Regions from separate parts of the Clostridium sp. 19966 genome, predicted to be linked through region 1. Evidence: a T-box and tRNA genes for the amino acid it is inferred to sense, from the RefSeq annotation. Region 1 holds a T-box; the other holds one or more tRNA genes.
The links. A T-box is a leader RNA that pairs with one kind of tRNA and senses whether it is charged. The one in region 1 lies ahead of metG (methionine--tRNA ligase), so its partner is inferred to be a tRNA-Met.
Positions count from the first base shown of each region.

Region 1 (11,901 bases):
GGAATGAGCTGCTGCAGTCCGCAATAATTTAAAAATTTAAATAAAAAGCTGTAGGAAAGCCAATCTTATTGGTATTCTTACAGCTTTTTAATTGCGGTTATATTTTAAATTTTTCAACCAATTCCGTAAGCCTTTGGGCTAATACGGCTTGCGACTGAGATGAAGCGGCTATTTCATTTGCAGCTTGTGAAACCTGAGAGATGCTGCTTTGTATTTTTGAAGAACCGTTGGAGGATTCTTCGGCTGTGGAAGATACTGTTTCCATGGCTAAACCTATCTGTTCAACCACCTGGTGCATTTGTTTGGCTTTCTCAGCTATTTCCTCAGACATAGTGCTTATGGAATCAGCATCTTTTTGATATTGTACACCTGTCTCCATTAAAAGATTATAGCTGGGCTGTACGCTATTTAGCATGTAATCAAGTACAGATTGTCCGCTTTTAGATAAAGAATTGAAAGCTTCCTTCACCTTTAAAACTGTGTTTTGTATTTCGGATACGGTGCTTGAGGACTGCTCTGCCAATTGTCTTATCTCATCAGCTACAACAGCGAAACCTTTACCATGCTCTCCAGCTCTTGCAGCTTCTATAGCTGCATTTAAAGCCAATAAATTGGTCTGTTCTGCAATGCTTCCAATTGAATCGGCCATAAGTTTAACATCTTCTACAACTTTTCCGTCTTCTATGGCTTTTATCATATTTGCTTTTGTATTTTCATAAATAGAATTTCCTTCTTCAATATTTTTGCTGGCTTTATTTTTTATGTTTGTGGCTCTTTCGGTTATTTCTAACACTGAGTTCATAGTCTCTTCTGATTTGTTTGAAAGCTCAGTAGTGTTGGAACTCATTTCCTGAATTGATGCACTTACTTCCTCTGTTATGGCGTTTAAATCCTCAGAACCTGCTGCAATATTTGAGGAGGAATCCTCTGTAAGGTGCATAATAGAAGCTATTTCTTCAGTAGCAGAGGATAATTCCTCGCTAGAAGCAGTCATGTTTTCTGAGCTATGTCTGATTTCTTCTATCAATAATTTGATTTTTTCAATAGCGGAGTTTAAGGAAGAGGATAGCATTCCTAATTCATCTTTTGAATCTATATGAGCACTTTGGCTTAAGTCTCCATTTCCCATTGCTTCAGCTACATTCATAACTATCTTTAAGCCTTTAGAAATGATTGTTGATAACAAAAATCCAAGTAATACAGCTATTAAAACACCTACTATTAATAGACCTATGATTAAATATAAGGATGCTTTATAAGATGAATGATTTTGATTTGAGGAATTTTCAGCTTGCTTTTGATTAATTGTAACAATCTTGGATAAATCATCAGTAACAGTTTTTCTTAAATTAGATAATTTTGTGAATTCTAATTTTGCATTTTCATAATTATTATCGTCAGCGTATTGTATAACAGCATCATAAACTTTTTTATAGGAAGCTATAGCGTTTTTTAAATCTACAATTGTAGATTTTTCTTGCGAGGATAAAAAATTTTTTTCATAATCACTGATTAACGAACTATTGCTGGCTTCAAGAGTTTTTATTTCACTTTCTAATCCGCTGTTTTGGTTATTTAAATTATTCTGATATGCAATTTTTAAAACATTGTAGCGTATATCTGAGATATTGTTTTGTATGTCAGAAATGCATTGGATCGATTTAAAATTATAAGTATACATTTTTTCGCCGTTATTATACATAAGCTGCATGTTCTTTATACCTATACCTCCTACAACAGCTATAAGCACGGCGACAATAAGAAAAGAAATTATAAATTTAGGCTTCATTTTAAGGTTCTTTAGTAGCTTCATAGATATTCCTCCTAGAATATGATAGTGTGTTTGATGAAAAAGTATAATTTTATTTAATTATAACATAAAAAAATATGTAAAAATCAAATATTACATACCATTAGGTAATATTATGTAATATGTAGTTAGGAAAATTTAATAATAATTTAAAAATACAAAAAAAGAACAATGTTTTAAGTAAGTATGTATAAATGAGTCAATAATTGTATGAAAATTCATATATTAAATTGAATAATTTTAAAACTTAGTGAATATATAAAATGCAACAGAAAAAATATGAGAAGGAAAGTTTAAAATATAACATAATCTATTTATTTATGATTTCAAAGTGATAAAATATAGATGTATTTTATAATATTTGGAGTGATCACTATGCTTTCTTGGAAAGAATTATATGCGGAATGCACTAATTGTTCAAAATGCGGTCTTTATGCAAATAGGACACATATGGTTTTTGGCGAAGGGAATATGAAAGCTGAAATAATGTTTATAGGTGAGGCACCTGGTGCAGATGAGGATAGAACAGGACTGCCTTTTGTAGGAAGAGCTGGCCAGCTTTTAACTAAAGGTTTGACTTCTCTTGATTTAGTAAGGGGAAGGGATTATTATATATGCAATGTTTGTAAATGCAGGCCTGAAAATAATAGAACCCCCCAGGATGAAGAAGCGGAAGCATGTCTTCCATACTTAAGGAATCAAGTAGCACTAGTAAGACCTAAAATAATAGTTGCTTTGGGAGCAACTGCTATGAAATTTGTTATAGATAAAGATTGGAAGATTACTAGAGATAGAGGAAAATGGATAGAAAGGAAAGGCTTTTATATGATGGCCACTTTTCATCCAGCTGCAATCTTTAGAGATGAAAGTAAAAAAGCTTTATTTTGGGAAGATTTAAAAAGCATTAAAGAAAAATATATAGAAATCTGTAAATAAGATAATAAATTTTGGAAGGAAGATGTGCAATGGACAAAAAGGTTTTTATTGAAAATAGAAAAAAGGTATGGAACAATATTGAGGATAATTCAATTATAATACTTTTTTCTGGAGCAGCACCTAAAAAAAGTGCTGACGAAGCTTATAGTTATACCCCAAATAGAAATTTTTATTATAGCTGCGGCGTAGATGAAGAAAATGATATTCTTCTTATAAGCAAAATAAATGGTATATATGGCGAAACAATTTTTATACATAAACCTGATTTAGTTATGGAGAAGTGGATAGGAAAATGTTATAGAGATCATGAGGTTAAAGAAATATCAGGTATAGAAAATGTAGCATATTTAGAGAGCTTTTCCTCAGCGCTTAACAATAAATTAATTCAAGGAACTGTTAATAAAGTTTATCTAGATTTAGAAAGAGATACTTGGAAGGATAAAACTACTGAACCGCAGGATTTAGCAGCTGATATAAAAATAAAGTATCCAGACATAATCATAGGAAACATATATGGAGCTTTTTCTGAATTGAGAATGGTAAAAAGCAAAGAAGAAGTGGACAAAATAAGAGAAGCTATAAGAATAACCTGGGAAGGCATCAAAAGTTCTATGAAAAATGCTAAACCAGGCATGAAGGAATGCGAAATAGAGGCTTATTTTGATTTCGAATTAAAGAAAAATGGAGTTAAGGATTATGCTTTTAAGACCATAGCTGCAGGAGGAAAGAATGCAACAGTTCTTCATTATACTGCAAATGATGCGGAGGTAAAAGACGGGGAGCTTATGCTAATGGATTTGGGAGCTCAATACCAATATTACAATGGAGATATAACAAGAACCTTTCCTGTAAATGGTAAATTTACTGAGAGACAAAAACTATTTTATAACATAGTTCTAAAGGCTCAATATGAGACTATTAAGACCATAAGAGCAGGAATAAATTATAAAGAACTAAATGCCGTTACCAGAAAAGTATATTTAGAAGAACTAGGCAAACTTGGAATGGTTAAGACAGATGAGGATGTAAGCAAATATTATTTTCATAGCGTAACACACCATCTTGGACTTGATACCCACGATGTAGGCAGCAGAGATTGCACTCTTAAGCCAGGAATGGTCTTAACTATGGAACCAGGTTTATATATAGAAGAGGAAAGCATAGGAATAAGAATAGAGGATGATGTACTGGTAACAGAAGAGGGCTGTGAAATTTTATCGCCATATATACCTAAGACTGTAGAGGAAATAGAGGAATTTCTAAAATAAGGCTCTAAAAGAACTGTAGAAAAAACTGCAGTTCTTTTTATTTTGATTTTTTATGGTAAAAAGAATAATTTACCTACAAAAACGGAGAAAATATGCTAAAACTAAAGGTTTAAGGTTATAAACCAATGCCATATAACTACATATTGCTTTTAAAGCATATTTGGCAGTTAACACATGAAAAAAATGGTAATATAATCAGAATATAGGAATAATATTTGCTGCACATTATTTCTATAAAAGATTATAGGGTGGAGGTATTTTATGGAAAATGTTGTTTTTTTTCAAGACTTCAAAGAAAATTTATTAGAGCAATACAGTGAATGTGAGGCTTATAAAAAAATATGTGACCAATGCTATTTTGATCCCCAAAAGGATCTTAAATCAGTGGAAGATATAAAAAAGGTACCCTTCGTTACTACAACTCTTTTCAAGAAATCATCAAATCTTTTTCCTAGCCTTTTAAGAGTAAAACCAAAAGAAATAGAAAAGTGGACAACCTCTAGCAGTACCAGCGGAGACCCTAGTGTAGTTGGAAGAACAAATGAAGATATTAAAGCTATAAGGAAAACAGTCGATTCGGAAATAGGAATGATTAAAGAAGACAACGATTATGAATGTGTTTTCTATCCTGACCCTGAAACTATGAGAAAATATAACAGCCAAATTATTCTTGGAAAGCCAACAGAATCGTATATTGGTAACTTCCTTCAAATGTTTGGGTGGAAGAGCAATAGTGAGTTTATGCTAAAGTTGGAGGGAAACAATTTTAATGTAGACATAGATGCGTTTAAGAAATTCATAATAGAGCATGATAGTAAGGAAGATTTGCTTGGAATTAGAGGATCCACGCTGTTGTTATACAATGCAATAGAATATTTGAAGGATAAAATGCCTCCAGTAAATTTAGGCTCTAGGACCATAGTTCATACAGGCGGTGGCGGCTGGGATGGAAAAAAGGGAACTGTTAATATAGGAAGCGTTATAGAAAGATGGAGATTCGTAGATATGGTAAGCAATTTTTTAGGAATACCAAAAGAAAATTTTATAGATACTTATTCTTTTACAGAAAATAGCCTGCCTATAAATGGTCATTATTCATTAAAATATAAGGATTATCTTTTCCATGTGTCAGATAGAGGAAAAGTTGTATTAAGAGACGTGAAGACCTTTGAAGCTTTGGACAAGCCTGGCGATAGAGGATTTATACAAATACTTAATGCCTATGGGGTAAAAAGCTTTGCAGGAGCCTCAATACTGGTAGATGATATGGGAGAAATAATCTCTACGGATAAATGTCCTGACTGTGGAAAGGAATGCATGACTATAAAAATAATTGGAAGAGTAAAGGGAGCTGAAGCAAAGGGCTGTGGAGCTACCTTAAATGTAAAGGAGGACAAAAAATTATGAGAATTGATTTTCCTATAGGTTCAAAAAGCATTGATAAAAAAGCTGGAAGTTTACAAATCCAATTGAATTTAGCAGGTGAAGAGGAGATATTAGCCTCTATAGAAAAATTAAATGGAAACAAGCTGACAGCTCATGATATTTCAACAGAAAGAAATTTGGAGATTCTGGATAAATGTGCAAGGCTATGGTTAGATAGGGAATACTCTAAGCCCCATATAGAGATATTAGCTAAGATAACTAATCAAAGTGAAGAATTAGTAAGATATGAGATAGAAGGAACCATGCAGATGCTTCTAAAAGACAATATGAGCCTTACAATTAAAGAAGAGCTTGGAGATTTAAATCTGCTGGATAGCTGGGTGGATACAAGTTATGGACATGTCCACAGACAGCCTAGAGGTACACTATTTCACAATATATCAGGTAATGCCTTTGTAGTAATCCCTATAAGCATATCCATGGGGCTTATCTCTAAAAATTGCAATTTTATAAAAGTATCAGGGGATGAGCCTTATTTTGCATATGCATTTTATAAAAGTCTATGCGAAATTGATGAAAGCATCAGAGACAGACTTGCAATATGCTATTTTGACAGTTCTAATTCACAGATATATGAAACCATAGTAAAAAATTCTGATTCGGTAATACATTGGGGAGGGGAATATTCAGGGAAAGTTATGTCGGAGCTTTGTGCAAAATATGGAACACATCTTATTATGCATGGAGCAAAAATAAGCTTTGAGGTCATAGATGAGGATGTAGAGTTGGATGATGTTGGAGATAAGATAGCTGGGGACATAACCCTATGGGAGCAAAAAGCCTGTCTATCACCAAGAATAGTATTTGTAAATAGAAAATTAGAGGTAGAAAAACTGGCTAATAATATAGCAAAATCTTTAGAAAAGTTATCCGTGATTTTTCCAAAGATGTATATGAATGAATGGAATTCTATTAAAGCTATACAGGACAGACAGTATTGTCTGCTCAAGTATAGTGAGAATAAAGAAGAAAAGGTAATTTCTTCTCAAAATGCAGATTATACCGTAGTGCTTACTGATAGGATGCCAGAGAAGAGAGACATAGATAGATGCTTCTATAGATTTATTTTTGTATGCTGCTATGAGAATACGGATGATGTAGTTCAGTATGTAAAAAACAATATAAAGGATTATCTTCAAACCATGGGGTATAACGGTGAGGATATAAGCTTTATGGAAAAGATGACTTTACTGGGAGTGAATATAATCACTAGACCAGGGGATATGTCAAGGCATTTTCCTGGCACCTCTCATGATGGATTTCATAATCTACAGGAAATGACATATGTGGTAAGTGAACAGTTGAAGTTGATAAATTATTGAGAAGGATAAATAATTATGCTATGTTTTAAGATAAGGTTGATAAAGGCTTTGGTCTCAAGGCAAGGAATATTGTGAATAAGTGTTAAAAATCAATATTTATTCAAAACAGAGCCGGTAATTATAATTTCAAAAAAAGTTGACACAATATTAATTGTGGAATAATATAGATATAGAAACGTTGAAGGGAAGAGTAGTAAGCTTTAATGTCTATAGAGAGTGGGATTAGGTGAAAGCCCATGGCAGGACGGTTTATGAATATGGCCCCTGAGTTTGCTATCTGAAAGCTTTATTAGGGTAGCCCGGTAAGCAGCCGTTAAAATGCAGGGTGATAAAAACTGAGTTTGGTACGAGGTGGAGTCACTTAGTGAGTTACTTGTTGTAAGATGAGTATGAAGTAGAGTGGTAACGCGTTTTAACGCCTCTATGTGGATTTGGTCCGCATAGAGGTTTTTTGATTTTAACGTTTTATTATTTGCTTTATACTGATTTATATTTTAACTCTGTTTTGCACCCTAATATTATATATTGGAGGTAATAAACATGAGTAAGAAAATATTTATTGGAGGAGCTTGGCCTTACGCCAACGGAGATTTGCATATAGGGCATATAGCTGCTATGCTTCCTGGAGACATTTTGGCTAGGTACTTTAGATTAATTGGAAATGAAGTATTATATGTATCAGGAAGTGATTGTCACGGTACGCCTATTTCCATAAGAGCAGCTGCCGAAAAGGTGGAGCCTAGGGAGATTGCAAGTAGATACCATGAGGCTTTTAAGAAGTGCTTTGATGATTTAGGCTTTTCCTTTGATTTGTATACAAAAACTGATAGTGAATTTCATCATGAAGAAGTACAAAATATATTTAAAAAACTTTACGAAAAAGGTGTAATATATAAAAAATCCGTGGAGCAGACCTATTGCAGTCACTGCAGTAAGTTTTTGCCAGATAGGTATGTAGAGGGAATCTGCCCTCACTGCGGGAACATTGCTAGAGGAGATCAGTGTGATTATTGCTCATCCTTGCTTGACCCTGTTGAGCTTAAGGATAAAAAGTGTAAACTCTGCGGCAATGAACCAGAACTAAGAGAGACGGAGCATCTGTTTATAAATCTTGCAAATTTTCAGGGGGAAATACAAGAATATGTAAATAAGGCTCAGGGCTGGAGAGAAAATTCTTTAGGCCTAACCCAAAGATACATTAATGAGGGCCTTCAGGAAAGAGCAGTGACCAGGGACTTACCTTGGGGAATCAGCGTGCCTATTAAAGGCTTTCAGGATAAGAAGGTTTATGTATGGATAGAGGCTGTGTCAGGTTATTTAACTGCTAGTAAATATTGGAGTAAGCTTACAGGTGAAGCTTGGGAGAAATTTTGGAAGGGTGAAGATATAACTTCCTATTATGTGCATGGGAAAGATAACATACCTTTTCACTCAATAATTCTTCCCGCAATACTATTGGGATTAGATGAAAATTATCATCTTCCAGATAGAATAGTTTCCAGCGAATATTTGACTCTTGAGGGAGAAAAGATATCCACCAGCAGGGATTATGCTATATGGGCGCCTTATATATTAGAAAACTATAATCCAGATTCCATAAGATATTTCCTTACCATAAATGCTCCTGAGAAAAGAGATGGAGATTTTTCCTGGAGGGAGTTTATTACTAGAAATAACTCAGAGCTTTTAGGTGCCTACGGAAATTTCGTCAATAGAAGCTTGGTATTTGCCCAGAAGTATTTTCAGGGAAATATTCCAGAGGGGAAAGCTGATGAAAATATAAAATTAAAGCTTAAAGAGCTTTATGGTATAATTGGAGAGGATATAGAGAATGCAAATTTAAAAGGGGCGCTAGAGAAAATATTTGAATTTGTAAGGGCTTCAAACAAGTACTTCGATGAAAATAGACCTTGGATTACAATAAAGGAAAATGAAAAAATATGCAGTGATACTATTTACAACTGTATTTTAATCATAAGCAATCTTTCAAATCTCCTGGAGCCATTTTTGCCCTTTAGCTCAGAAAAAATAAGGGGCTTTCTAGGGATAGAAAATGCTAAGTGGGATTATATTGAGCCTGAAGCAAATACTAAAGTAAATAATGTAGAAATATTATTTGATAGAATTGATAAGAAAAGAATAGAGGAAGAGACTAATAAATTAGCTATTAAAGCGAAGGCTTAGCCTTCGTTTCATATAAAGATACATTGGAGGAGAAAAAATGAGTAAAAAACCATATTATATTACAACACCAATTTATTATCCATCTGCAAATCTGCATATAGGTAACACTTATACAACCGTGGCAGCAGATGCTTTAGCAAGATATAAAAGATTAACAGGCTACGATGTAATGCTTCTGACTGGAACAGACGAACATGGTCAAAAAATTCAGAGAATAGCAGAACAAAAGGGAGTTACTCCAAAGGAATATGTAGATGAAATAGTAGCTGGCATAAAGGATTTGTGGAAGCTTATGGATATAAGCTACGACAGATTCATTAGAACTACTGATGAATATCACGTAAAAGCTGTTCAAGATATAGTAAATAGACTCTATAAGCAGGGAGATATTTATAAGAGTGCTTATGAAGGCTTGTACTGTACACCTTGTGAATCCTTCTGGACTGAAACTCAGCTTGTGGATGGAAAGTGTCCTGACTGCGGAAGACCAGTAGAAAAGGCAAAGGAAGAGGCTTACTTCTTTAAAATGAGCAAGTACGCAGATAGACTTATAGAATATATAGAAAGTCACCCTGATTTCATTCAGCCAGAATCTAGAAAGAATGAGATGCTTAATAATTTCTTAAAGCCAGGGCTTCAGGATTTATGTATTTCAAGAAGCTCCTTCAATTGGGGAATTCCAGTGGAGTTTGATCCTGGCCATGTTATCTATGTTTGGATAGATGCTCTTTCAAACTACATAACTGCTTTGGGCTACGGCAATGATGCACACAATGATTTTGAAAAATACTGGCCTGCAGATGTACATCTTGTAGGAAAAGATATTATAAGATTCCATACAATTTACTGGCCAATAATGCTTATGGCTTTAGGACTTGAGCTCCCTAAACAGGTATTTGGTCACGGCTGGCTGCTAGTAGATGGAGGAAAGATGTCCAAATCCAAGGGAAATGTGGTAGATCCAGTGGTTTTAGTAAATAACTTCGGAGTGGACGCAGTAAGATATTATCTGCTAAGCGAGATTCCTTTTGGGGCTGATGGACTATTCAATAATGAAATATTTATAAAGAAAATAAATTCTCATCTGGCTAACGATCTTGGAAATTTAGTATCAAGAACAGTAGCTATGATAGATAAATATTTCGAAGGCATAATACCTGCTCCTACATCAAAGGAAGAGCTAGATAATGAGCTTATAGCTTTAGCTTTAAAGACACCTTTAGAGGTAGATAAGGCTATAGACAAACTTAGGATACCAGAAGCTCTTGATATTATTTGGGATTTAGTTGGAAGAGCTAACAAATATATTGATGAAACCGCTCCATGGATACTTGCAAAGGATGAAGCTAAAAGGGAAAGGCTTGGTACAGTGCTCTATAATTTAGTAGAAGCTCTAAGATTTGTAGCAGCCTTAGTTTCTCCATTCTTGCCAACTACGGCTAAGAAGATAAATGAGCAGTTAAATATAGAGCTGTCTACTTGGGAATCTTTATCTGCTTTTGACGGAACCAGAGCTGGTACCAAAGTTAATAAGGGAGAACCCATATTCCCAAGAATAGATGTGGATGCAAAGCTTGCGGAGCTTGATGCTATAAGAGAAGCTCAAAAGAAGGCTTTAGAGGAAGCTAATAAACCTGCTATGAAGCCTATAAAAGAAGAAATAACCATAGAAGATTTCGAAAAACTAGATTTGAGAGTGGCTAAGGTTATTGCTTGCGAACCAATCAAAGGAGCTAAGAAGCTTTTAAAACTAAAGGTAGATTTAGGCGGAGAAGAAAGACAGGTAGTTTCTGGCATAGCACAGTACTACAAGCCTGAAGATTTAATTGGAAAGAGCATCGTCCTAGTGGCAAATCTTAAGCCAGTAAAACTAAGAGGAGAATTATCACAGGGAATGATACTTGCAGCAGCAAATGATGATGATTCACAGCTGTTTACAGTTACTATACCTGGAGAACTTCCAACAGGAAGCGAAGTAAGATAGGTGTAATGATTAAATAAAGTTAGAACTTCCATTGAGATTAAAAAGATAATACTAAGCTATAAAACTCGATATACCAAGTAAAACTGGGAGTATCGAGTTTTTTTATTTATAATAAAGGACTATGAGGAAAATAATCATATTTACGAAAGGATGCTTACTATAATAAACTCTAATTTAGACTATTATTTATAAAAACCAAATAAGAAACACTAAAAATTAAATAAAATCCCCAAATTTACAGTTAAATAATTGAATTTATGTTAATATTAAATTGTTAATCGATTACAAATTTTATTTTGAAAGGAGTTCATTATTATAAAATTAAAAAAGTTATTATTTATTTCTCTCTGTATTGCGATACTCTTCTGTGGTTGTGCTTCAAAAAAAGACAGCAATCCCTTGCCAATTAAAACGGAGAACATAAAAAAAATTGAGCTTCATGGATTAAGTGGTGGATACAAAATAGTTAAGGATGAAAATGACATTAAAAAGATAGAAGCTCTAATTAATACAGTAAAAATTAAGGGAATATGCAAAGAAGATTATTTTGGAATGGGATGCGGCGTGCGTATAACCTATTCAGATGGTAAAGTGTTAAATTTTGCCTTTTTAAGTTCTACTGTAAACTACGCTAATAACGGTTCTCTTTCTTGTTATTACATCGATAAAGATATTGTTGATGAATTAAAGTCTTACTATGATAAATTATAATTAAATTTGATTTAGGGTCATATTTATAAAGACATCCATATGAGATATTCTTATGTGTAAAAATTTAAAAAATAGGCTATGTTTTAAAAGGATGTTGATAAAGACATTTTTCGTAAATGAACTCTAAGGGCTGCTTTGTTATAATTGGCTACCAATTTTAATGCGCCATCCGTGGCGCTAAAATTGCTTTGCCCGTCCTGGGCAAAATTACGCCAATTATAAGTCGCAATCCCTAAGAGT
Region 1 is NZ_JACTOJ010000050.1:1,543-13,443, forward strand. It holds partial or broken gene IAI10_RS23680 (sulfite exporter TauE/SafE family protein) at 1-18, shown strand, start outside; gene IAI10_RS23685 (methyl-accepting chemotaxis protein) at 98-1,813, opposite strand; gene IAI10_RS23690 (uracil-DNA glycosylase) at 2,186-2,746, shown strand; gene IAI10_RS23695 (aminopeptidase P family protein) at 2,776-4,014, shown strand; gene IAI10_RS23700 (acyl-protein synthetase) at 4,276-5,421, shown strand; gene IAI10_RS23705 (acyl-CoA reductase) at 5,418-6,782, shown strand; T-box leader at 6,952-7,208, shown strand; gene metG (methionine--tRNA ligase) at 7,323-8,966, shown strand; gene metG (methionine--tRNA ligase) at 9,004-10,950, shown strand; gene IAI10_RS23720 (hypothetical protein) at 11,350-11,661, shown strand.

Region 2 (20,135 bases), on a different contig from region 1:
GTATTAGTTCAAGTCTTATTTTATTCCTATTATATATGTTTTCATAATTTGTTTTATCAATTCGTGGTTTTAATTGGTTTTCTTCACAATAGCTCTCTATTTCATTTCTATTTAATATTAATATAGGTCTTATGTATATGCTGTCTCTAACCGGCTTTATTCCATTCATTCCCTCGATACCGCTGCCTCGTATGAGTCTCATGAGAAGAGTTTCTGCTTGATCATTGCTATTATGGGCGATGGCTATTTTCTGAGCACCTATTTTATCTTTTAATTCGTTAAAAAATTCATATCTTGCCTGCCGCCCAGCAGTTTCACTGGAAATATTTTTTTCTTTAACTAATTTATTTATATCAACTCGCTTAGAATAAAAAGCTATATTCCTTTCGGAGCAGAATTCTTTTGCATATTGCTCATCTGCATCAGCTTCTTCCCCTCTTAAGCAGTGATTTAAATGGGCTGCGAATAATTCTATATCATATTTGCCTTTCAATTTATTTAAAATATCTATAAGACATATAGAATCTGGACCTCCAGATAAAGCAACTACCACTTTATCTCCTTGTGCAAGCATAGAATTTTTATCTATAAAGTTTATTACCTTATCAATCAAATTAGAGCACCTCTGTACATTTTTTATATTTAGCTTTTACCATTATATTATAGCAATTAAAGTCATATCAAACAATGCTATGAAGCAATCAAAAAAATATCCAAGTCATAAGAAGCTTTCCTTTTTATATATTGGAAAAAACTTTTACTCCTCGGATATTATATATTCTATTTTTAAGCTCTATTTTAATACAAAGCATAAACTTTTGAAACAATCACTGTCATATCATCTTTTAAAGCTGAACCGCTCACTTCCTTAACTTTACTTATTATATTTTCGCTTATGGTTTTAGGAATATCTTCGCTACTCTTAAGCAGATAATCTTTAATCCAAGCTTCCATATTAAAACTTCCTCCGCATTCTAATATTCCATCGCTTATCATCACTATAACATCTCCTTCCTTTACATTAATTTCTACGGTATCAAAATCCAGTTTATCTAAAACTCCTATTGGAAGAGATTTTGAATTTAATTCATAAATTCTGTTATTGCTTTTTACGTAGGAAGATGCAGCTCCAATTTTAATAAGTTTTAATTCACCGCTATATAAATTAGCTTTTAGCATATCCAGTGTAGAAAATTTTTCTTCCTCGAAAAATTTCATGCTCATTATAGAGTTTATAGCTTCCACTGCGGCATTCTCTGAATATCCTGCCTTTGCAAATTTTTCTACTAAATCCACTAAAGCTTGACTTTCTTCTTTAGCTTCCGGTCCGCTCCCCATACCATCACTGATTACTACCATATATTCTCCATCGTTTAAATTGTTATAAGAATAGCTGTCCCCACAATGTATTTCCCCTGTTTTGCATTCGCTGCAGACATATGAGGTAAAGTGATATTTAGGTGTTTCTATAAAATCTATAACTATATCATCTCCTTGCTTAACACATTTACTTTCATTTATGCTCATGCTTGTCCCAAGGACATCATTTACTGTTTGCAATATATTGACAATAAAGTCTTCATTATATTCAATACTTTTTATGGATATTCTTACATTTTTCCTCTTATGCTTATCAACAAAAGACAGCACACTGCTGTAATCTATACCTTTTTGGTCAAAGGTTTTTCTGATTGCTTTTTCTACCTTAGAATCAAAGATTATATTAAAACTAAAATTATCTACCAAATCATTTATTACCTGGGACATACTACTTAGATGCCCTGACATCACTTGCCTTCCCTCGATAAGTCTTTGTCTCCACATTTCCTTTAATATGTGGTCTTTAACTATCTCATCCGCATTGTTTATAAGCTTAGTTCTCTTTATACATTTCTTCTGTAATTCTTCTGGCATGTTACTATTATTTTCTTCATAGTTATGAATTAAGTCTGCAAAAGCTTTATATGTATATTTAAGTTCTCTATTCCAGCATATAAGTTTCATGCTGCAATTTGAACAAGTTCTTTCTGCCAAATTATCAATTAATGCATTATTCTTTCCATTTAATAAAATTTTATTATTGTCCGCTAAGTTTTTAACTGTAGATGACATATTAGATAACAAATCAGAAAACTCCATTAATTTATTAGACATCATATTTTTTATAGTGTAAGAATAGTCTTCATTAACTTTCTCAGATTTTCTCTCATGATTAAATTCTAACTTTAGTGACTTATATGTTTTTTCTGGTATTGATAAAAAAATCCCAGCTGATATAAATATTTCAATTACATTGCAATATGAACCTATATCAGAATATAGCTTTAATATTATAAAAACGACTATATAGGAAGCAATGCTTATCCACTTACCGCTTTCACTAAAAATTCCTATTATTAATGATATTATTCCATAGAGGCTCATACTAAACAACAAACTTCCGGAGGTAATTCCGACTATAAACCCTATGGTAATTCCTATTGCAGAGCCCACTCCACTTCCATTTATATATGAGCAGATCATAACAAAAGTTATACATATGATATTCATTATTGATACTGACCCAAATTTTACTTCTGAAGTTCCACATAATATCAAGGAAATAGCTATTATCATACTTATTATCTCTTCATTGCTAAATATATGTTTAGTCTTTATTTCTTTTGAACATAAAACAGAATAATCAATAATATAATATAAAGGTAACAGGCATCCAACATCAAGTATAGATTGGAATGCATTCTGATGAGTACTTAGGCCCCTTATAATATGATTAAAAGCTCCATTTTCTAATAAAAAGAATATAAAAAACGCTATTTCCTTTTTTCGTTTACTATATTTATCTGCAAAGCATGTACATAGTAATATTATTCCAATCGATACCATATAAATTGGGGCATTTTCTATTTTATTTATCATTGTGATATATCCTATTATTGATCCGAAACCTGATGCTAATAGTATTATTTCTTCCTTATTTAAAGCCACAGCTAGCACAAAAGCAATACCAAAGGTGGACATATAATTTGCCATAACAACTCTGCTTATAAGAAAAGCAGCTAACAAATAACCCATCACTTCTTTAATATTAAAGTATTCTTCTCTTTTCTTCTTTCCACTGTAGGGTTTTTCTCTCTTGTAAGTATTAAGTTCCATACCATATTGCATAAAAAACACTTCCTCATAAAAAATATTGTAGGTAAGCCAGTAGTAATATAAAATTAAAGGCAAATTTATTATAGCAAATGGTGCTGGAATTATATGTCAATAAATAGGTTCTATTTAATTTTTCATAGGACATTTATTTTGTATTAGTTATAAAAAAATACACAAATTCATATAATATCGAAATATGAATTAACAATATATTGTATATATTATTTTTTGGGTGGTATATGTTGTTTGTGTCCTCTTTAAATTTTGTCGTGAATTTAATTTTTAAGTTCTATTATTAATTCATATTTTTTTTCATGCTTTTAACACTTCTTTATTTTGACACAATTATGATGTTAAATTAAATAAAAGGCTATGTTTGGCAAGAATTCTTATATTATAAGTTTTCTCTTAAAACATAGCCTAATTTTTTATAATTATAAAGATCTGTTTTAAATCAGCCAAAGCCTATATCAACACCGGCTTAAAACACAACTAATTATAGAGTAAATAATTTAATTTTAAAAAAGAAAAAACTCGTAAACACGAGTTTTCTGGTAGCGGAAATAGGACTTGAACCTACGACCCTTCGGGTATGAACCGAATGCTCTAGCCAGCTGAGCTATTCCGCCATTTTTGGTTGCGGGGGCAGGACTTGAACCTACGACCTTCGGGTTATGAGCCCGACGAGCTACCAACTGCTCCACCCCGCGATATTAAGTGCTGAAGACCGGAATCGAACCGGTACGGTGTGTTAGCACCGCAGGATTTTAAGTCCTGTGCGTCTGCCAGTTCCGCCACTCCAGCGTATTCAATTATATGTTTTTTTAAGTGGTAGCGGAAATAGGACTTGAACCTACGACCCTTCGGGTATGAACCGAATGCTCTAGCCAGCTGAGCTATTCCGCCATTTTGGTTGCGGGGGCAGGACTTGAACCTACGACCTTCGGGTTATGAGCCCGACGAGCTACCAACTGCTCCACCCCGCGATATGAGTGCTGAAGACCGGAATCGAACCGGTACGGTGTGTTAGCACCGCAGGATTTTAAGTCCTGTGCGTCTGCCAGTTCCGCCACTCCAGCACATGTTTGCTGTCACTCTTTAGCGACATAGACTATTATATCTGAACATCTCTATATTGTCAACATATTATTTTTATTTTATTTTATTTTTGGTTCTGTCTTAAATCAAGTGTTGATTTTTACAGTGATAGCAGGGTAATCCATGTTTTAAAATGTTGCTATGAGTTTAAAATGAAGAAGCTCTAAACATAATTAGCAGCATTTAAAATGTCCCTTGAGTTTTTTCGAATAAAACTAAAAAAGTGCCAATTGACAAGGAATATATAATTATCATAAACATAATTATATATTCCTTGTATCAGCACTTGATTTCATTAGCCTTTTCTGCTATATCCTCTTCCTTTAGCTTCTTGATGCTTTTTAATATCCTGTTGCCTCTCTTCGCTGTCTTTAAGGAACTTAGACATAATGTCTTCAAAGCCATTTGATGCCATCTTACCTTTTTCACTAGACCAATCTATTTCTGCAGGTTTTACTGTCTTTTTATTAACCATAGCTTGCTTAATTGATAAGCTTATTTTGCCATTGTCATCAACAGAAATAACTTTTACCTTTACCTTATCTTGTTCTTTAAGATGATCCCTGATGTCTTTTACAAATGTATCGGCTACCTCTGAGATGTGAACCAAACCAGTTTTACCTTCTACATCAATAAAAGCACCAAAATTAGTGATGTTAATTACTGTACCTTCAATAATGTTTCCTGCCTTTAAGGTCATATTAGAAAGACTCCTCCTTAAAAATATGATTATATTATAAATTATTTACTAGCTATGTTATTTGCTGCCATCATTCGGCACAATAGGAGTCTCATTTTGCTTCATATATCCTAGTCTTTCCCTTACCTGCTTTTCTGCATACTGTTCAGGATTAGTTTTGGATAAATCCAGCTGAGCCTTCAGCTGCTCCTCTTTTGCCTTAATACTTTGAAGCTGTTCCTTCCCAGAATTAATCTGTTTGCTTATTCTTATATAACTAACTTCTTGTTTGACTAATATAATAACAAAATATACCGTGAGAAACAATATACCAAATGTTTTTAAAGTAATCTTCTTTTTTTTCATAAGATTTATCCTCTTCAAATAATATTTATGTTCTCTAAATATATTTTAAATAGATTCCATAGTTTATTCAAGCTATTTATAATAAATTTTTTTATTTTTTTGAATTTGAATTATATAATAACAATTTAAATGGGTATAATATCATATTTTTCGCTATTCTAATTACCCTAAATGAATTTCTAACAGTTTTAGAATGAAACCTTTTAAAGAATTTGCTGGCGGTTTTAAAATAGATCACTACTCCGATTATTATCCATACATAAACATAAACACTTATTACAGCTGCATGAGTATATAAAAGGAAGATAAATATGATTATAGAAGCAAATATCCAAAATAGTATATCTTCAATAGCTACTATTATATTGGGTATCCTCTCCATTCCTCTTAAAACATTATAGAAATCAAATATAATTCCTGTAATGATTCCTGCTAATAAACTGAATACCACTAATTTTATTTGCATCATTAATGAATATATCAATTTACACCTCTATCTAAAAAGCTTAGAAATTATGCTTTCTTTGTCTTGTTTCTTAACTACACCGCTATATATACAGGAATCAATAGTTCCACTTATCATTACCTCTCCATTTTGTACATCCAGCTTATTCATTTTTAATCCAACCCCTTTAATCGCTAACATTCCCAAACTAGTATTTAATAATATTTTTTCTTCATTAAAGCTTATTACTTCAGCTACTCCTGTTAAAAATAATTTTTTTCTGTTTTCGAGGGTAAGATTACTTTTTTTTTCTTCAACTTTAATTTCTTTTTTTAATTCCAAAATTTATCCCCTCCTACCTATTGCTAATATATGCAGCAGGGAAAAAATATATAACATTTTTTACTCTTCTAAATCTTCTTCCCCTAAAATTATTTCATACATATTTCTAGCATCTTCTTTTCTTACGTGCTCTGAAATCGATGTTATTTTAGCGGTTAATGATTTATTAGCAAATCGTATCTCTATTGTATCCCCTTCCTTTACATCTGTACCAGCTTTTGCTGTTCTCCCGTTTATGGATACTCTTCCTCCCTCACAGGCTTCCTTTGCTACTGTTCTTCTTTTTATTATTCTTGAAACCTTAAGATATTTATCTAACCTCATATAGCAGTATACCTCCCTTACAGCATAATTTTTCTATAATAGCAAAAATCGTTGTTTCTAATTATTGCTAGCCATAAAAATTAAAAGCCCGGAAAATCCGGGCTTTTAATTACTTTGTAACTTTATCTTTAAATTCTTTTCCTGCCTTAAATACCGGAACAACTGTTGCAGGTATCTTTATTGGCTCTTTAGTTCTTGGATTTCTTCCTTCTCTTTCTGCTCTTTCTCTTGTTTCAAAAGTTCCAAATCCAACTAACTGAACTTTTTCACCATTAGCAAGAGCTTCTTGAACACTTTCTATAAATGCCTTTAAAGCTGCTTCTGCATCTTTTTTTGTTAATTTACTTTTTTCAGAAATACTTGAAATTAATTCTGCCTTATTCACTTTTATTTCCTCCTTAAAACATTAGAGTATTAATTAACGGACATACTATGTACATCCCTTGGTATCTATGTAATACCTTACTAATCTCATTCCATATTATATATCTATTTATAGTAGTCGTCTATACTTTTAAACAAAATAACACTATATTAGAGCTATATAAATATGTCTGAGACATTAAGCTATTTCTGTATTATATATTATTCTGCACAAAATTCCAAAATCCTTCTATATTTTATATAATATTTATTATTTTGACTAAATTTATTATAATAAAATATTTTCATATTACTTCAATACTTAAGGATCAATGATAAAATAGTTTAACCTCCTATATAGGACTTAAAGCAAATCAGCTATACGCAGTGCATATAAAGTTAGTGTATAAAATTCAGCTAGCTCTAAACTCACCCAAAAAATTTGTAAAAGAATGTTGTTAGCTATATTCTAGCTATCTTTTCTTTCCTGCTCCATGCTCCTTACTTTCTCTATATACCCTTTAATTGTTTTGTTGAGCGCTTCCTCTGGATTTACTTCTTTATCTCTTGAAATTTTCACAATCAAGAATAATATATTACCTATTTCTTCTAGTATTCTTGACTTATCATTGCCATTATATACATGTTTTAATATTCCAATATTATTATTAATTTTTTCAAAATACTCCTCTTCTCTGTCTTGAGAAGTAATTTTCATAGCTTTTTCTTGAATTTTATAAGCTCTTATTAATGATGGCAAAGTTTTAGCTACATGTTCTATTTGTTCAGTTACTGATTTCATGTTTTTTTCTTTATTTTTTATTTCATCCCACTTTACTAATACTTCTTCACTATTAGCTACTCTAGTATCTCCAAATACATGAGGGTGCCTATTAATCATTTTTTCGCATATAGCGGAAATAACATCGTTTATATTGAAATATCCATCCTCACTGCCTATTTGTGAATGAAATACAACTTGGAATAAAACATCTCCAAGTTCCTCAACTATTTTATCGTAATCATTTTCCTCTATGGCTTCTACAACTTCGTAAGCTTCTTCAACCACATAATTCTTTAAAGACTCATGGGTTTGCTCTCTATCCCAAGGGCAACCATCCTGTGCTCTTAATTTACTCATTATATCCAATAGATCACTAAAATCCTTTTTATCGTCTAATTTCTTCGGTATGTATATGGATGTCAAATGATCTATGTCTTCCTGCCTATCCAGCTCATACAATGGTATCTTTCTTATAGATTCTTCTCCCTTTACTCCAGCTGCTCTTATGAACACAATTTCCGTATCATCACTGTAATATTCCTGAAGCTTTATCTTTACTTCGGATGTTATATATTTATCATGAACCTGAGTTATAATCGTACCTATCCTCTTATCTAAAACCTTCGATTCCATATCAAAAGCATCTATAACCATCAAGCCTTCAATAGGATCAATTTTTAATCTTTCCATAACAACATCTATGAAACTTACAGCTGATTTTATTTCTAGCTCAATATTATTTTTTTTACAAACTTCCATCAATATAAGAACAGATTTTTCTGCTACTAGCGGATGTCCAGGAACACCATATACAATATCCTCGTGTAAAGCATGCTTTTCTATCAAATCATTAGCAATAAAATTATACACTTCATCAAAAGTATCAAATTTATCATACGCATAATCATAGGTTTCAAAATTTATTCCTAACTCTTTTATGTAATCCATTGTAGGATGTCTTTCCGTCCTCATATAAATGTTTCTGCATTCCTTTAAAATTTTCAGAGTACCAACTGTAAGCGAATCAGCTTCCCCTGGACCAAGTCCAATAACTCTTATCATACGCTTCTCCTCTCTTTACCTTTTTAGTAATTTGTTTTTTACATAACCGTATTCAAATACTTTTAAAAATATTATCATGCCTATATAAAATATCCCACCTAAGCCTATACTTATTAATGATGCTATACTGTTACTCATTGTATTATTATAAACATACTTATATATGAAAACAACACCTATTATCATAATTACAGAGGCATAAGCCGGTTTTATGATAGTTTCGTAATAATTTATACGAATTCCTAATTTTTTATGTAATTCTATTATATTTAAGATTGTTGTTATAAAATATGCTGCAAGGCTGGCTATAACTGCACCATATATATTAAATTGAGGCATAGGAACAAGTATTAAGGTGATTATTATCTTAATAATGCAGCCTATTGCCAAATTAATTATTGGTTTAATGTAATTTCCGGTTCCTTGCAAAATAGATGTGGTGGTCTGAGTAAGTATTATAAACGGAATACTCAAGGATGCATATTTCAATATTTGATACCCTTCAGAATGTCCTAAAAATATCAAGCTAAGTACCTGATAAGAAAGAAAAAACAAACCACATAAAGATGGTAAGGCTATGACAATAGAAGTTTTTATCGCCATTTCCACTTTATTCATTAATTCCAGTTTTCTATTTAGTAATTTTGCTTCTGCTATTATCGGTACTAGGGAAGCTGACAAAGCTATAGATAAAGTCAAAGGTACATTTATAATTACCATAGCCTTGCCAGTGAGCTGCCCATATATAATCGCAGCTTCTTTGTAGCTGTAGCCAGCTACAAGTAGTTTCTGAGGTACTAATATAGAATCTATCACATTCATAATTGTACTTACTGCAGCTCCTAAAGATATAGGAATCGCTATACTTAAAAGTTCGCTCAAGACTTTCTCAGTATTTCCAACTTTTTTTGCCTTAAAGTTTTTTCTAAATTTTCTATATTGAGAAGATAGATATATAGCTCCTAGCATTCCCCCTCCAGCAGCTCCAAAAGCCGCTCCGCCAGCTGAATATTCGATGCCCTTTGGCAGCAATATGTATGCAAGTCCAACTCCAAAAATCACTCTTCCGACTTGTTCTGTTATTTGTGATAGAGCAGTTGGAGTCATATTCTGCATACCTTGAAAGAAGCCCCTGTATACACTCATAATAGATATAAATATAGGAGCAGCTCCTATGGCCATGAGAGAATATAAAGATTTGCTATCCCACTTTAACAAATTTATTATCTGAAAAGGAAAAACAAGAAATATTAAGGAAAATCCACCTCCAAGAATAAGCATGGTCATCATAGCCGTTCTCATTACCTGAAGCATTCCCGCCTCATCCTTATAGGCATTTCTCTCTGATATCATCTTAGATATAGCTACAGGTATTCCTGTGGCCAAGCCTATAAAAAACATATATAAAGGATATGACATCTGATAATATCCGACACCTTCATCCCCTATAAGCATTATTATTGGCCATCTAAAAAATAATCCTAAAAACCTTGTAAAAACTCCCGCTACTCCTAAAACTATAGTTCCTTTTATAAGAGATTGCTTTTTCATAAAATTCCTCCATATTAATAAAGAGTTATAATTATTATTTATTTAATAATAATTAATTTAGAACCATAGTTTAAATTGATTTTCCAATAAATTAGTCTTTGCAGGGAAGTTAAGAATTAAAAACAGAGATGTAACCTGTAAGACGCAAAAAAAGATAAGAAGTAAGAGTTAAAAGTTATGGTTAAAGTCCGCCTGCAGCGAATTTATACCTAAACTCTTCACTATTCACTCTTACTTCTTACCTTAAACATATTTCTTAACTTTTACTTTTTACTTAATAATCAAATTAGAATTTAAATTCATATATTATTTTTCATAATGTTCAAACAACTGTATATTTGAATTAATTTTTGTCAATAATTCAAATAAAGTAAGTGAGGAAGTAAACTCGTTTTTACTGCTCCATTTGCTTTCCTAAAAAGGCGGATGCAGTTTCGGCAAGTTTCATTTCTAATTCTCCAAACTTTTCCCCATTTTGTTTGGATAGTATTATAACTGAGCCTATTGCATCCCCTTCAGCTATTATTGGAGCTATGACTTGAGCCGAATATTTTTGCTCTGTATTTTCATCGTCATAAAGTTGGATAAGCTTGCCAGCCTTATCATCTAACAACACAGCTTTTCTATCTTCCATAGCTTTTTCTAGTGCGCTGCTTACTCTTTTTCCAATGTAATCTTTTTTAGGTGCTCCACTGGCTGATATTATAGAATCCTTATCAGATACTAAAATGATATGGCCTATTGCTTGCTGAAGGGATTCTGCGTACTCCGTAGAAAAATCGGTTAATTCTCCTATTGGAGAATACTTCTTTAATATTACTCCACCTTCTCTATCAGTAAATATTTCTAATGGGTCTCCTTCCCTTATTCTAAGAGTCCTTCTTATTTCCTTAGGAATTACAACTCTTCCAAGATCATCTATTCTTCTTACTATACCCGTAGCTTTCATAATATTACCTCCTAAATTATACTACATAAATTTATTTGTACTAATATTATCTTTCCTAATATGAAATTTTATGCACAAAATCGGAGTTTATTTGAAACATGAAAACCTTAATCCTTAAATAACAAAGACTGCCAAATAAATTTGGCAGTCTTTAAAGTCATTAGTAAATATTGCTATCTAATTTGCTTTCATAAGTAGTTACTTTGTACTTAGTTTTAAGCTTAGTTATTTCATCTGTAACGGCCTGATTTTTTTTAGTTGAGAGTACGCCTGCTTTTACTGTATCTTTAACTTCAGACAAAGGTTTCACCTTACTTTGAGTTACAACTCCTGTAACTTTTATTAGATGCCATCCAAATTGGCTCTTAACAGGTTGAGACAGCTCACCTTCTTTAAGTTTTTTAGCCGCATCTATAAATTCTGTTACCATACCGCTATTTTCATAAGTTACATATCCAAGGTCTCCGCCGTTATCTTTTGTTGAATCGGTATTATATTTTTTAGCCATATCAGCAAAAGTAGCCTTACCACTCAATATATCTGCTCTAACCTGCTTAGCCTCAGCCTCTGTAGGTATAACTATATTATACATCTCAGCTCCAGGCTGTGTTGTATATTTAGATATATCAGTATAATACTGTGATGAAATTTCGCTATCTGAAACCGTTACTTTACTTGTGTAATAATCTTTTACTCTATTAGCTGCAAAACTTTCTGGATTATCCTTTAAGCTTTCTCTTATGGCAAACTTATATGTATCTAAAGTATAACCTGCATCACTTAAGGCTTTTTCAAATTTTGTTTCGTCATTATCAAAAGAATCCTTTTTAGTTAAATCTATTTCTTTTTGAACTTCATCGTCAATATGATTTAAGTCTGGAACAAGTTTTAGAGTTTTGGCTTCAAAATAGAAAAGTTTAGTGTTAACCAAATTATCTAATGTAGTTTTAGCTGTACTCTTTAGAGAAGTCATAGCTTCGGAATTATTTAAATATCCGTTTCCATATTGCTGCTTTATACTATCGATATCTTGGCTCATAGTTTTTCTTACATCTGCTACGGTTATGGTTGCATCTCCAACCTTTGCTACTACTGTTTTGTCTTTGGCAGAATCTAACTTTTTTATGCATCCGGTAAATGATACTGCCATAACACCGGCAATAACCATACTTATAATTTTACTTGCCTTCATAACTTTTTACTCCCCCAGTCGTTATTGTCTTTTTTCATTATAAACATTTTTAGTACACTTTTCAATTGAGTATTTTACATAATTTTTTATATTCATTAATTGTTAGATACTTTTATCATATAGTCAAGCATTTCTTTAAAGACTAAAAGTGCGTCTTCTTTCTTTATTTCAGAAAGTTTAAATGCTATTGTAGGAGCGTCACCTAATTTAAATACTATTTTTTTACTATATTTAATCATGATAGCCTTTATTAGCTTATCTGTCAAATATTCTCTATTTTGAAATTGAAAATTAACCTGATTTCCTCTTTCCTTTATCTCTACGATTCCAAGTTTCTTACCCAGACTTCTTATATAAGCTATATTCATAAGATTATATACGGATTCAGGAATATCTGAAAATCTATCTACCAGTTCTTCTTCCACATCTTGAAAATCTTCTAAGGAGTCAATAGCAGCTATTTTCTTGTATACTTCTATTTTCTGCATTTCATCTTCAATATAATCATTAGGTATAAACGCATTAGTTTTTATTTCCACAATTGTTTCAACAGGTTCTTTAGTTATTTCTCCTCTTATTAGTTTTACTGTGTCTTCCAGCATCCTGCAATAAAGATCATAGCCTATGGAGGCCATATGCCCATGCTGAGCAGATCCCATCATGTTTCCAGCTCCTCTTATTTCTAAATCCCTCATTGCTATTTTAAACCCTGACCCAAGCTCCGTAAATTCCTTTATGGCCTTAAGCCTCTTCTCAGCAACTTCTGTTAGTATTTTATCTTTTTTATAAGTAAAATACGCATAAGCTATTCTATTGGATCTTCCTACTCGTCCTCTAAGCTGGTACAATTGAGATAATCCCATTCTATCTGCTTCATATATAATCATTGTATTTACATTAGGTATGTCTATTCCTGTTTCAATTATTACTGTGCATACAAGTATATCATATTCAAGGTTCATAAAGCCTAGCATTACTTTTTCCAATTCTCTTTCCGTCATTTGACCATGAGCAATAGCAACTCTAGCATCAGGAATAAGTTTTTTAATATAATCTGCCATAGCATTTATGTTCTCAACTCTATTGTTAACAAAATAAACTTGCCCGCCTCGGCCTATTTCTCTCAGAATAGCATCCTTTATAAGCTGGTCATTATATTCAACAACATAGGTTTGGATTGGGTATCTTTCTTCAGGTGGAGTTTCAATTACGCTTATATCCCTAACCCCTGTAAGTGACATGTGAAGAGTTCTAGGTATAGGTGTAGCTGATAAAGTTAAAACATCTATGTTCTTTTTGAAGTTCTTTATTTTTTCTTTATGTGTAACTCCAAATCTTTGTTCCTCATCCACTACAAGAAGACCTATATCTTTAAATTCTACATCTTTTTGTAAAATCCTGTGTGTTCCTATTAAAATATCTACTTCTCCTGATTTAACATTTTTTAATGTTTCTTTTACTTGAGTTGTTGTCCTAAACCTACTTATCATATCTATCCTAACAGGAAAATCAGAGAATCTTTTAACCATATTATTATAATGCTGCTCTGCAAGTATAGTGGTTGGAACCAGTATTGCAACTTGCTTTCCATCCATAACTGATTTAAAGGCAGCTCTAACAGCTACTTCCGTCTTGCCATATCCTACATCTCCGCATAATAGTCTGTCCATAGGCTTATCAGATTCCATATCTTTTTTTATGTCCTCCAAGGAAGTTAACTGATCCGGAGTTTCTTCATATGGAAATTCCTCCTCAAACTGTTTCTGCCAAACAGTATCACTGCTGAAGCTATATCCTCTCACAGTTGATCTTTCAGCATACAATTTTACTAGACTTTCAGCTATTTCATTAATAGATTTTTTTACTTTTGATTTTGCTTTAATCCACTCGCTGCCGCCAAGCTTATTTACTTTTGGTGACTTACCTTCGCTGCCTATATATTTCTGTACAAAATCCATTTGCTCTACGGGAACATATAGCTTATCATCATCATCATAACTTATTTCAAGGTAATCTCTTTTTAATCCATCTACCTCTAACTGCTTTATACCTTTATATACTCCTATTCCATGATTGCTATGTACAACATAGTCCCCCAGCTTTAATTCTGTAAAGCTTTTTATTTTTCCAACACCTTTTTGAGGGATTTTTCTGCTAGTTTTCCTTTTTGACTCTCCAAAAACCTCTTTATCAGATATTACGCATAATTTCAATTCAGGATATTCGTAACCTTTTAATTGATTTCCAAAGGTTATAACTACTTCTCCTGGTTTTATACTATCCACCTTATCCTTGTAAGCGCTTTCTATACCCTGTTCTCTCAAGGTGTTAGTAAGCCTTTCTCCCCTAGGTCTAGTTCCAGATAAAATCAAGATTTTATATCCTTCTTTTTTCTTTTCTTTTATATCATTTATTAGAATTTCTAGTTGTCCATGATAATTATGCAGCGTTATTTCTGAAAATTCTACTATCTCTCTTGGCGAAAAATCAGATTGTCCTCTGCCTATAGAACTCATTACTAAAAGTTTATTATGCAAAAGTCTGTTTAGCATATCTTCTTTATTTACAAGCAGCCTGCTCTGCAGAGGAAGTATATCTCCTCGTTCTAAGAAAGAAGTGTAGTTTTGTTCAAATTCAAAATATAAACTATCTAATTTTCCCTTACATTTTTGCATATCATCAATTACTATCAATGAATCTTTAATATAATCATAAAAGTCAGAACTTTTATCATAAAAATAAGGCAGAAAACTATCTATGGTTTCAAAGCCAGAATTATGTTCTAATAATTCTAAGTTCTCACTTATATAATTATTTAGTTTTTCATAAGCTTCTTTTTCTTCTCTTTCTTTAAATCCCTTTAGTGCTTTCTGAAAATCTTTGTTTATATTATCCATACCATTTTTTATATTTTCAGTTTCTAATATTATCTCTTTAGCAGGAAATATCTCTATATTATCAACCTTTTCAATACTTCTTTGGGATTCGGTATTAAAACTTCTTATAGAATCCACTTCATCATCAAAAAGCTCTATTCTAAAAGGCACAGAATAGGTAGGAGGAAATACATCTATAATTCCTCCCCTTATTGAAAATTGACCTTTACCATCTACCATATCCATTCTTTCATATCCGCATTGCACAAGCTTATGTGCAAATTCCTGTATTTGCAGCACATCTCCCACAGATATATTAAATGTGTATTTTTTATACAATTCTACCGGAATATAAGAGGATGCTAAAGCATCCATAGAGGTAACTATTATTTTCTTATTGCTATTTAGCATTTCTTTTATAACTTTAAGTCTTTCCCATCTTAGGTCCCCAGAAATAGCATATACGTTATAAAACACTACTTCTTTGCTAGGAAAATAAAAAACGTTTGGAGTAAAAAAACTTATATCCTCATATAAATTTCGGCACTCCACATCACTGCTAGTTATAACAAATATACTTTTATCAGCCTCTTCAAAAATTCCATTTATTAAATAAGTCCTGGAAGATTCCGAAAGACCATTTAAGGCTACTGGGAATCTATTTTTATCCAAGGCTCCCTTTAGTGCTTTAAACATTGAATTTTCCTTCAATGGGGTCATAAGTCCATTAAGTCTCATAAATAATACACCATCCTACAAACCTTTATTCTATGGTGATTCCATTGAATTTATTCATAGCTTCACTAACGCTAGAGTTTACTATAGTTTCAATAGACTCTACAACCATATCAAATGTTTTTTCTAATTTTATTCTCTCATTTTTATCAAAGCCGCTGAGCACATGCGACACCCAAGAACCCTTAGGTTTCCCAACTCCAACCTTTATCCTAGGGAATGCATCTGTGGACAGCATGGCTATTATATTTTTTATACCATTATGCCCACCAGCACTGCCCTTTTCTCTTATTCTTATTCTGCCTATATCCAAGCTCATATCATCATATACTATTATAATATTATCTATATCTATTTTGTAAAACTTTACAGCTTCCCCCACACTTTCACCGCTTAAATTCATGTATGTATGCGGTTTTAAAAGTATCACTTTTTTTCCACATATATTTCCCTCGCCAAATACCCCTTTAAATTTTTTCCTATTAATATCAATATTATACTTATCTGCTAATAAATCTACTACATCAAATCCTACATTATGCTTTGTTTTTGCATATTCGCTGCCTGGATTGCCTAGTCCAACTACAAGATACATAAATATTATTCCTCCAATTATATGATTCATGACATTCTTATTTAATAATACCCCACTTTTAAAGCTTTTAAAAGTAATTTTTGAATAAAAGCAAAGGTTAAACTATCTAAAAGGGGGCTTAACAACCTGGTTAAGCCCCGTTTAATTTATTGGGTTTTATATATAAATTTTAAGGTAAATCCGCTATTTATACTGTATGGTAATATCCATCATCTTACCATTTCTATCAATCTTAAGCTTTATAGCATCTCCCTTTTTAATGCTTCCAATAGCCTCTACCATTTGATCATAGGATTTAATTTTTTTGCTATTAACCTGTATTACGATGTCAGAGTATTGTATTCCTGCCTTATCAGCCGGAGAATCTTTAGCAATAGTTCTCAAATAAGCACCACTATTATGCCCTGCAGTTCCTCCGTCTATAATACCAATTTCAGATACCTGCAATTTAGCTTTGTCTGTAGTAGCCTCTTTTATGAACTTTGATACATCATTTATGCATATGGCAAAACCAGCACCTTGGGCATTCATTCTCAAACTAGTAATTCCAATAACTTCTCCTACCTCATTGCACAACGCTCCTCCGCTGCTTCCAGAATCTATAGCCGCATCGGTCTGCAGAGTATTATAGTTAAAAGTATTACCAGCTCCATCTGTATATTGTAATTTTTTATTTGTAGAGCTTATTATTCCAGCTGAAACAGTTCCAGCTAACTCTTCTCCTAAAGGATTTCCTATGGCTACAGCTATATCTCCAACTCTAACCTTAGAGGAATCTCCAAAATTAGCAGCTACAAGCCCTGGAGCGTCTATCTTTATAATAGCTAAATCTAAACTTTTATCCACACTTATAATTTTTGCTTCATAGGTTTTTGTAGTTTCATTAGGAAGCTTAACCATTATCTTATCACTATCTGATATCACATGATAATTAGTTATGATATATCCATCTGAGTTAAATATGATACCTGAACCTGAGAAACTATTGGTTTCCTTACCCAAAAAGCTTTCTGCACTATTGCTTATTCCTACTACAGTTGGCCCAACTTTTTCAGCAACATAATTAATGGAATTTTTAGGAACAACACTGCTGGAGGTTACATTTCCAGCTTGACTTGAATTTACAATAATGTTTGTACTTCCTTCATTATATTTCTGAGCTATTTTGGACATCTGATTATTCACTAGTACATAAGCAGTTGTTCCTCCTGACAAAGCTGCTACAAATAAGAAAACCATACCTCTGCAGATATATCTGATTTTTCTCTTTGTTTTATTGCTTCTAAAGTTAATAGTACCATAATTAATTATTGGGTCGCACTGATTACTGTCTTCTTTGATTATGTCTTCACCTTTATTATTCTCAAAATAGTTTAAACTGCTATTGTCGGAGATCTTTTGTCCTATCATATTTACCCTCCTAATAATCTTAACTTAAATCGTATCTCCATAATAAAAAATGTTAAGAAAAACCAATAACTAAGCTTTTATTTATAAAAAACTATCAATATGCTTTTTTTAGAGTAAAGTAAAAAGTTACCCCTTGCTTTTCGCCATTTTCAACCCAAATGTCCTGTCCTAGCTGAGTAAGAATATTTCTTACTATTGGTAATCCTAATCCTGTACTTTGCTTGTATGTTCTTGATTTATCCGATTTGTAGAATCTATCCCATATATGCCTTAAATCCTCTTGTGATATAGATGGTCCATCATTAAAAATGCTTACTAGCACATTGTCTCCTTTTGTTTTTGTAGTCACTCTTATTTTTCCGCCATCCCCTACATATTTTACGGCATTATCCAGAAGGTTAGTGACCACCTGTATAAGTCTATCTCGGTCACCTACTGCGTAAATATGTTCGTCCTGGAGTACCACATCCACCTTAAGCTTTTTAACATTAATTCTAGTTTCAAATCTTATCACGCTTAGCCTTATAATTTCATTAATATCAATTTCTGATATTACTAAAGAAAACTTTCCTGCTTCCATTGCTGAAAGATCCAAGAGTTCATTTACTAATCTAGTTAACCTCTGTATTTCTTCATAGGTAATCTGAAGATAATAATTCTCTTTGTCTTTTGGGATAACTCCATCCATTATTCCTCCTATAAAACCTTTTATAGAAGTTATAGGTGACCTTAACTCATGGGATACATTAGATATAAATTCTCTTCTGTTTTTTTCAACTTTTTCCAAGGAATCTGCCATAGAATTAAAGGACTCTGCTAATTCTGTGATTTCCTGCTTAGCATTAACCTTTACCCTTCTTTGAACTTCTCCCTTAGATATTTTTTTAGCTGAATCATTTATCTCCTTTAATGGATTAAAAATAGTTTTCTTAGTAAGGTAATATATTATATAAGCCGATATAGCCGTAAAAATTAGAGAAGTAAACCATATTATTGAGTATCCTTCACTAAGCCTAGAGCTAATTTTGCTTACGGGAATAACAAAAGCTACTGCTTTTATAAGGATTCCATTATCTAAAACAGGTTTAATATACATGTATGCATCATCATTAAACACTTGCCTATATTTATTTTCTCTTTGTATGGATTTATCATTTCTTAATTCATCCATATCTTCTTTATCAAAAAAATTATTGAATTCAAGATTAGTATAATTTGAACCCACCTGAGAAAATACATATCCCGAACCGTCCACTATAAGTATATCTGAATTTGAATATTGGTTTACAAAGGTCATATAATCTTTTAGATAATCTGCAAGATCAGACTCATCCTTATGCTGTTTAACTATATCTCCCATTACAGAAGCCTGAGAATCAAAAGTATCTCTAAGCTTATCGAAAGTATTATAATGATACCATATGGAAACAACAGCTGCTATTCCAGTGTTAGCGATAACCACAACTATAACAAACATTGTCAATGTATTTTTTACGATACCCTTATTCAGCATCTATTTCACCTCAAACTTATATCCTACACCCCAAACAGTTTCTATCTGCCAATTAGGACCTCCTTGAAGCTTTTCTCTCAGCCTTTTTACATGTACATCAACCGTTCTTGAGTCTCCTGGATAATCATATCCCCAAACTTCACACAAAAGCTGCTCTCTTGTAAATACTCTATTTTTATTGCTTGCCAAAAAGTGTAAAAGTTCAAATTCCTTAGGCGGCATTTTTATTTCTTCACCTTTATACTGCACATTGTATGAATTTACATCTACGCTAAGCTCTTGAAAAGTAAGGATTTCCTTATTTGAATTTTCACTATTGTATCTTCTTAAAACAGCCTTTACTCTCGCTACCAGTTCTTTAGGTTCAAAAGGTTTAACTATATAATCATCAGCTCCTAATTCAAGCCCCAATACCTTATCAAAGGTTTCTCCCCTAGCTGTAAGCATTATTACAGGTGTTGCGTGCTCCTTTCTTATCCATTTAAGTACGTCAACTCCATCTATATTAGGAATCATTATATCTAATAGAACTAAATCAGGCTTATACTCTATAAATGCATCTTGAGCTGCCTTGCCATCATGAACCACCTTGGTGGAATATCCTGAATTCTCCACATACATTTTTATTACTTCGCTTATGTTTACATCATCATCAACTATTAAAATTCTTGCTAATGAACCTTCCATTCATATAC
Region 2 is NZ_JACTOJ010000003.1:27,746-47,880, reverse strand. It holds gene tilS (tRNA lysidine(34) synthetase TilS) at 1-613, opposite strand, end outside; gene spoIIE (stage II sporulation protein E) at 799-3,168, opposite strand; tRNA gene IAI10_RS03680 (tRNA-Met) at 3,709-3,785, opposite strand; tRNA gene IAI10_RS03675 (tRNA-Met) at 3,791-3,866, opposite strand; tRNA gene IAI10_RS03670 (tRNA-Leu) at 3,875-3,960, opposite strand; tRNA gene IAI10_RS03665 (tRNA-Met) at 3,986-4,062, opposite strand; tRNA gene IAI10_RS03660 (tRNA-Met) at 4,067-4,142, opposite strand; tRNA gene IAI10_RS03655 (tRNA-Leu) at 4,150-4,235, opposite strand; gene IAI10_RS03650 (S1 domain-containing RNA-binding protein) at 4,550-4,954, opposite strand; gene IAI10_RS03645 (septum formation initiator family protein) at 5,012-5,299, opposite strand; gene yabQ (spore cortex biosynthesis protein YabQ) at 5,391-5,783, opposite strand; gene yabP (sporulation protein YabP) at 5,793-6,086, opposite strand; gene IAI10_RS03630 (RNA-binding S4 domain-containing protein) at 6,147-6,410, opposite strand; gene IAI10_RS03625 (HU family DNA-binding protein) at 6,520-6,795, opposite strand; gene mazG (nucleoside triphosphate pyrophosphohydrolase) at 7,243-8,619, opposite strand; gene IAI10_RS03615 (polysaccharide biosynthesis protein) at 8,635-10,170, opposite strand; gene spoVT (stage V sporulation protein T) at 10,565-11,119, opposite strand; gene IAI10_RS03605 (peptidylprolyl isomerase) at 11,280-12,311, opposite strand; gene mfd (transcription-repair coupling factor) at 12,407-15,925, opposite strand; gene pth (aminoacyl-tRNA hydrolase) at 15,951-16,517, opposite strand; gene IAI10_RS03590 (trypsin-like peptidase domain-containing protein) at 16,701-17,927, opposite strand; gene IAI10_RS03585 (ATP-binding protein) at 18,022-19,440, opposite strand; gene IAI10_RS03580 (response regulator transcription factor) at 19,441-20,127, opposite strand.
Region 2: it encodes a tRNA-Met, which carries the amino acid that the T-box ahead of metG (methionine--tRNA ligase) is inferred to sense. The anticodon was not compared.